DNA from 2 places in the Ruminiclostridium papyrosolvens DSM 2782 genome. Region 1 is predicted to be linked to the other one. Evidence: riboswitches for the same ligand, from Rfam matches in the RefSeq annotation. Region 1 holds a riboswitch; the other holds the start of a gene.
What was found. A riboswitch is a leader RNA that binds a small molecule or an ion and turns the genes downstream of it on or off. The one in region 1 is predicted to bind cobalamin.
Positions count from the first base shown of each region.

Region 2: another riboswitch for cobalamin. It lies ahead of P0092_RS20685 (ABC transporter substrate-binding protein); the one in region 1 lies ahead of P0092_RS06020 (DUF2292 domain-containing protein).

Region 1 is NZ_CP119677.1:1,349,168-1,352,683, forward strand. Features, by position in the region: gene P0092_RS06015 (homocysteine S-methyltransferase family protein) at 1-496, shown strand, start outside; cobalamin riboswitch at 622-818, shown strand; gene P0092_RS06020 (DUF2292 domain-containing protein) at 849-1,019, shown strand; gene P0092_RS06025 (homing endonuclease associated repeat-containing protein) at 1,215-1,538, shown strand; gene P0092_RS06030 (DUF4430 domain-containing protein) at 1,624-2,442, shown strand; gene P0092_RS06035 (S-layer homology domain-containing protein) at 2,515-3,516, shown strand, end outside.
Region 2 is NZ_CP119677.1:4,719,765-4,723,280, reverse strand. Features, by position in the region: gene P0092_RS20690 (phosphopentomutase) at 1-768, shown strand, start outside; cobalamin riboswitch at 858-1,047, shown strand; gene P0092_RS20685 (ABC transporter substrate-binding protein) at 1,180-2,184, shown strand; gene P0092_RS20680 (FecCD family ABC transporter permease) at 2,197-3,249, shown strand; gene P0092_RS20675 (ABC transporter ATP-binding protein) at 3,251-3,516, shown strand, end outside.

The DNA.
Region 1 (3,516 bases):
AAAGAAATATTTTCTCCCTCAGCTTATTCAAAGTGCTGAAACAATGAAGTCCGGCTTTACATTTTTAGAGCCTCTGCTAAAACAAAAAGGTGAAAAAGAAGAGAAAGAAGATATTGTTGTTGTTATAGCTACAGTAAAAGGAGATATTCATGATATAGGGAAAAACATAGTCGGATTAATGCTTCGAAACTATGGTTTCAAAGTACATGACCTTGGAAAGGACGTAAGTGCAGAGAGAATTATAGACGAAGCGAAGAAATTAAAGGCTCATATAGTAGGTCTTTCTGCCTTAATGACTACCACAATGGTAGAAATGGAGGAAGTGATTAAACTTGCAAAAGAGAAAAATGTAGGCTGTAAGTTTATGATTGGCGGAGCAGTAGTAGATGACGATTATGCAAAAACCATTGGAGCAGACGGATATTCGAAAGATGCCTATGAGGCAGTAAAGCTTGCAAAAAAACTTTCAATTAAACAAGCTGCAGAATGTAATTAATTATATGAACCTATACTACATCTATTAGTAAAAAATATCAAAAAAGATAAAATTTACATGACAAATTGCACGTAATATTATATAGTTGATATTAGAAACTATATGTGAGAAACTAAATATGTAAAAACTAAATATGAAAAACAGGTGTCGGTTGTGTTGAAAATACTGAACATGAACCGGTGAAAAGGGAAGTTGGGTTTAAAATCCCACGCGGTCCCGCCGCTGTAAAAGAGGAGTTTCTTTCAAAGTACCACTGGAAACGGGAAGGTGAAAGGAATAATGATGCTTGAGCCAGAAGACCTGCCTGTTATTTTGTACCATAGACTCTACGAACGATAGGGGGTGTACTTAATTGGTTGATTCCATGAGCCTGAAAAAGGATAATCCGAATGGTAAGCTGTCTGAAAAGGAAAAAAAGCTTGTAAGGATTCTTCGGGGGATTGACTATGGTGAAGTTAAAATTATTGTACAGGGTAATCAGCCTGTACGGATTGAAGAACTCACAAAGTCAATTAAGCTTTAGAAGTTGACGGATTATTATCTTAAAATTCATATGTTATTTTGCGCTTTATACCATATTTATTAATTTGAAAATGGGATAGCGAATGCAGAAATGTCGACAACTGCACGGTGCTGATCGAAAAACGGAAGCATTACCTCACAAAAAAAGAGGTAGTGTTTTTTTTATTGCTCCGTGGAAGATTTTTTGTAAAAGGGAGTGATATATCTGAAGGCAGAAAATTGCAGTCAGAAAATCCAATCTCAAGAGTCTTTAAAGTCAGAAAGCAGGGATTTAGAACTAGCCGGACGGCAAAAAGACTTATGCAGAGAATATATTAAGCTTTATAAGAAGAAAAGTGATGAGCAGCTTTATCAGTACCTTCGTGACATTGCTGACGAGCTTGGCAGGGTGCCAAAAAAGTCAGAGGTTCCGGCTTTCGGGTATATCAAGTCCCGTCTGGGAAAATGGCCGAGAATTCTGGAGGATGCAGGAATCAAGCCTGTTCGAAAAAAACTGCTTGAAGAAATAGAACCAGAGTAACTCTGGATAACAAACGTACCTACGTGGTGTAATGTTGATTGCGATGAACCATTGGCCGGTTAAGAAAACTAATGGAGGTAGAACAGTGAGAAAAAATTTCAAAAAAATATTATGTCTGGTTATGATGGCGGCTATTATTTGCACAATGCTTACAGGAATAGCATTTGCAGCAGATCCAATAACTGTAACAGTTAGAATTCAGGGCTACAGTGCAGGTGGAAACGGCGGCTCAATTTTAAATGAATATCAGGTAACACTTAACGATTCAACTGGCTTTACAGCATACGATGCGCTGAATAAGGCTTGCGGCGATAAAGCTATAAGCCATATTGCATTAGGAAGCGGTGCGAGTACATATGTATCCAGTATCGGAGGTCAGACAGAAGCATATTTTACACCTAATTCATCCTATTATTCGGGCTGGATGTTCAGGGTATGGAGGGGGGCTTCTCCTACAACCGATGAACTTCCTTCCTATAGCTGTGGAGCTTATACAATGCAGAATGGTGATAAAATGACCTGGTATTATGCAATTCCGGCGGAGTCTTTCTATACCTGTATGAGCAACTACACAAGTATACAATCCTCATATAATGAGGGGAGTTCTTTTAATGTAAATGTAAAGGCTCAGAAATTTACGGATATATATAATTGGATACTTACAGGCTTTAACGACCTTTCAGGGGCAACTGTTAAGCTTGTAAGAGCCTCAGATGGTGCGCTTATGGCAAGCGGTACTACAGGCACAAATGGTAATGTATCAATAAATGTGCCTCAGGTAACTGAGAATACCCCATGCTATTTATATGTAGATAACAAGTTTTTTACTACGGGAGCTTTAAACACCGGACTGCAATATGTCCACTCTTGGAGTAAAAGTGTAACTATTAATAATGTACCATAAAAATTAAGACTTAAACGACTGGCCAATGGGGAGCAGTAAAATTTTGAATATATATTAGTTTAGGAGGGCAAAATGTTTAAAAAAATTAGTTCATTAGTACTTTTACTTTGCATATTAATGAGTTCCTTCACGGGAATAAATTCTGTGTTCGCATACGACAATCCGTCTGATTTTAAAGTTAACTTTACGGAGATAAATACTAATCAAAAAGATACTTTTCCTGTTACAAGGCAAACAATTGCAGAAGCATTAGATAAAGCAACGGACAAACTCATTGAAAAGTTTGATGACTCCGGCTTCAACTATCAGAAACACTGGATGGCAATAGCCATTAATGGGCTTGGCAAAAAAGTTCCCGTCTCTTATTTGAATGATATTAATGGAGGAGACCTGCCGGCAGCAAATTCAGGACAATATGGAAAGTATATTCTTGGAATTCTTGCAGCAGGCGGAGACCCCACAAATATCAACGGAAAAAACCTTCTGGCAGAATTGTGTAATTTGAGAGATATGAAAAATGTTAATACCGAGGGAGGCATTTATACTACACCTTTCGGGCTTTTGGCTTTGGATGCGGTTAACTATGAAATTCCGGCCGACGCAGGTTTTACAAGAGATGATATTATTAATAAGCTTATTACACTGGCAAATCCCACAGGGGGAGAAGATGGAGTTGGTTTTGTTTTAACTGCATTGGGAAAATACTATAACGTGAACCCTGAAGTTAAAACAGCCGTAGACAAGGTTGTTACAGCATGGGCAGAAAGACAAGGCGAGGATGGAGGCTTTGGGGCCGGAGCCTGGTCTGCGGAGAATAATGTAAATACGGCTGCGCAGGTATTGATGGGGTTGTGTTTTAACGGAAAAGACCCCCAATCAGAACAATTTACCAAGGCAAAGGGAAATCTTATAAGCTTTATTTTGAGCCTGCAAAATGAGGATGGTACTTTTAACTGGCAAAAAAGTAATGCAGGAAGCCTTTCAATGGCTACAGAACAGGCTACCTATGCATTGGATGAATATCTAAGACAGCTGAATGGCGAGAAAAGCATATATGATTTTACAGAAAAAGTT
Region 2 (3,516 bases), 1.7 Mb from region 1:
TACGGCGAGGAACACATGAAGACGGGGAAACTTATAGTTTACACCTCCGCAGACAGTGTATTTCAGATAGCTGCCCATGAAGAAATTGTTCCTCTGGAAGAATTGTATCGTATTTGCGGTATGGCAAGGGAAATGTTGCAAGGAGAACATATGGTGGGGCGTGTTATTGCCAGACCGTTTATAGGGGAACCGGGGAACTTTACAAGAACACCCAACAGAAGAGATTTTTCTGCGGAGCCCACGTCCGACACGCTTCTGGATGTTCTGAATAAAAAGGGTCTGGATGTTGTCGCTGTGGGAAAAATAGAAGACATATTTTCGAAAAAAGGAGTTACTGTTGCTGAACATACAAAAAACAACATGAATGGTGTTGACGTTACATTAAAATTTATGAAGCAAGAGAACAATGGCCTGATTTTTACAAATCTAGTAGATTTTGATATGTTGTTTGGACATAGAAATAATCCGGAAGGCTACAAACAGGCGTTAGAGGAATTCGACAACAGACTGCCTGAAATTTTGTCTGCCATGAAAGATAGCGATATACTGATAATTACAGCGGATCATGGCTGTGACCCAACTACTCCCAGTACTGACCATTCAAGAGAACATATACCTGTAATTATTTATGGTAAGGGTATAAGAGAGAATGTAAATCTTGGGACACGAGAAACCTTTGCTGATATAGCCTGCACTATTGCAGAAGTATTTAATGCAGAGAATGCTTTTCCGGGACAAAGCTTTTTAAGGGAGATTATCAAAGATTAATAAACTTTGATAAATATTGTATTTAATTGACAGATTCGCCAAAATAAGAAATTTGGACGATAATGTGTCTGATTTGGATTTGCTATTAAACTTGTTTTATATTAATATATGCAATATAACTTAATAAGAACTACAGATAAGGGAAACAGGTTTGAACCCTGTACGGTCCCGCCGCTGTGTTGGAGGAGTTCTCCATATAATCCACTGGTACATTAACCGGGAAGGAATGGAGAGTGTTGATGCCTTAGTCAGAATACCTGTCTGTAAGTGTACACTGTTAACTCTACGAGTGATAGGGGGTGTGTTTAATAAAAAATTCCAAGATGGAATTATGCCCTTTAAACACAAAACGTTTGAAGGGCTTTTATGTTTAAAGGGGTAAAAAAATAAATATTTAGGAGATATTGTAAAATGAAAAGGAATTTGAAAATTTTATCTTTTATACTTGCAATGATTTTTATTACCGGAATCTTCGGAGCTTGCAGCAGTGATACAAACCAGCAGGCTTCTGATACTACTAAGGCAATAGATACATCCGTAGAAAGTACTGCAACAGATAAATATCCTCTCACATTGGAGGATTCAAAAGGCACAAAGGTAACTATTAAGGCTAAGCCTGAGAAAATAGTAAGCTTGCCACTTGGAACCTGTGAAATGCTTATGTCACTGGTAGACAAAAGCAGAATTGCGGCTATGACTTATTATGCAGACGATGCCAAAGTTTCCAATATTGCTGATGAAGCTAAAGGAGTCGGTAAAAGGATTGAATCAAATGCGGAAAAAATAATTGCGTTGCAGCCTGACCTTGTTTTTTTGGATAAAATGGCAGATGCAAATGTCATTAAACAGCTAAGAGATGCGAATTTAACGGTGTTTATGCTAAATACTCCCTCAAATATCAAGCAGGTGGAAGATAACCTTGAACTCATAGGAAAAATTGTAGGAGAGGCAGCCAAGGCCAAGGATATAATTGCTTGGATGGAGCAGAAGCTAAAGGCTGTAAATGACAGGCTTGAACTAATGACTGATGACCAGAAGCAAACAGTACTTGATTACAGTGAAATGGGTACCACCAGCGGCAAGGGAACAAATTTTGATGATATTGTCACAAGAGCCGGTCTTATGAACCCTGTGTCAAAGGAGGGTCTTGAAGGATGGCCTGAATTATCCAAGGAAATGATAATAAAGTATAACCCACAGATTATTATTCTGCCGTCATGGTACTATGACGCAAAGGTTAGCTTTTATACTTTGAATGAGAAGATAAAAGGCGATAAGGCACTGGCAGATATAAAAGCAGTAAAGAATAATAAAGTTATTTCAGTACCGTATAATCATATTTCATCAACATCACAATACGCTGTACTGGCAGTAGAGGATATTTCAAAGGTTGCCTATCCGGGACTGTTTAAATAATCCGGAGGAAAAATGAAAAATAAAAAAATAAAAAAAGCTCTGACAAATATAGGATTTATACCGATAATGCTGCTGCTTCTGCTGATTGTAATGGTTGCGGGAACAGCTATAGGGGCGGTAAACGTACCTTTTTTTGATACCTTTAAAATCATACTTAAAAATATAGGTATATTAAAACATGCCACATTTGCTGAAGGACAGGAGCCTATAATTTTTCTTGTTAGGTTCCCCAGAGTGGTAGTAGCTGCACTTGCAGGTACAGCCCTTGCCTCATCCGGGGCAGTAATGCAGGGAATGTTCAGAAATCCCATGGCTGATCCGGGATTGTTGGGAATATCCAGCGGTTCCGGATTGGGAGCTGTTCTGGCTATAAAGCTGGGGTTAACTGCTGCAAGCATGTATTTTATGCCGCTTTTTGCATTTACGGGAGCATTTATTGCAATATTTGTAATTTACCTGCTGTCCTACCAGAAAGGAAAAGTACCCGTACTTACACTTATGCTTTCCGGTATAGCGGTGAGTACTTTTATAGGGGCAATAACCAATATTATCCTTACTCTGTCCTATGATTATCAGGTAAAGGAGTTTCTTTTCTGGTCCACGGGAGGACTTGACGGGAGGCGGTGGGAACACGTACAACTGGTGATAATTCCAATCATACTAAGTGTTGCACTTATGTTTGTTTTCTCAAGGGACTTGAATGTTCTTATGCTGGGGGAAGAGGAAGCAAAGTCCGTAGGATTAAGTTCAGGAAAAATCAGAACAGTACTGCTGATATTGGTTTCCGTTGCCACAGCAAGTGCGGTTTGTGTCAGCGGAGCCATAAGTTTTGTGGGTTTGATTGTTCCCCATATAATGAGACTTCTGGTTGGACCAAACTATAAAAAGCTGCTGCCTGCCAGCAGTATCGGAGGAGCAATTTTCCTTGTGGCCTGTGACCTTGTATCACGTGTGGTAGCCATTCCCTACGAGATTGGAGTAGGAATAATAACAGCGTTGGTGGGAGCACCTTATTTCCTTTACCTTTTACTAAGAAGCAAAAAGGAAGGAGGGGCGGTAATCTAGTATGGAGAGCATTATTGAAATTCAAAACCTTAATTATGAGATTAACAATAAAAGAATACTCGATAATATTTGCCTTAAGGTAAAAGAAGGAGAACTGGTTGGTCTCATAGGCCCTAACGGTGCAGGGAAAACCACACTGCTTAAATGTCTTAACGGTATTTATAAGGCAGAAGGTACTGTAAAGGTTAACGGAGTATTGATAGACCGGATGAGTAACAAAAGTCTTGCGGAAAAGATTGCTCTGATGCATCAGAATACCCAGATAGG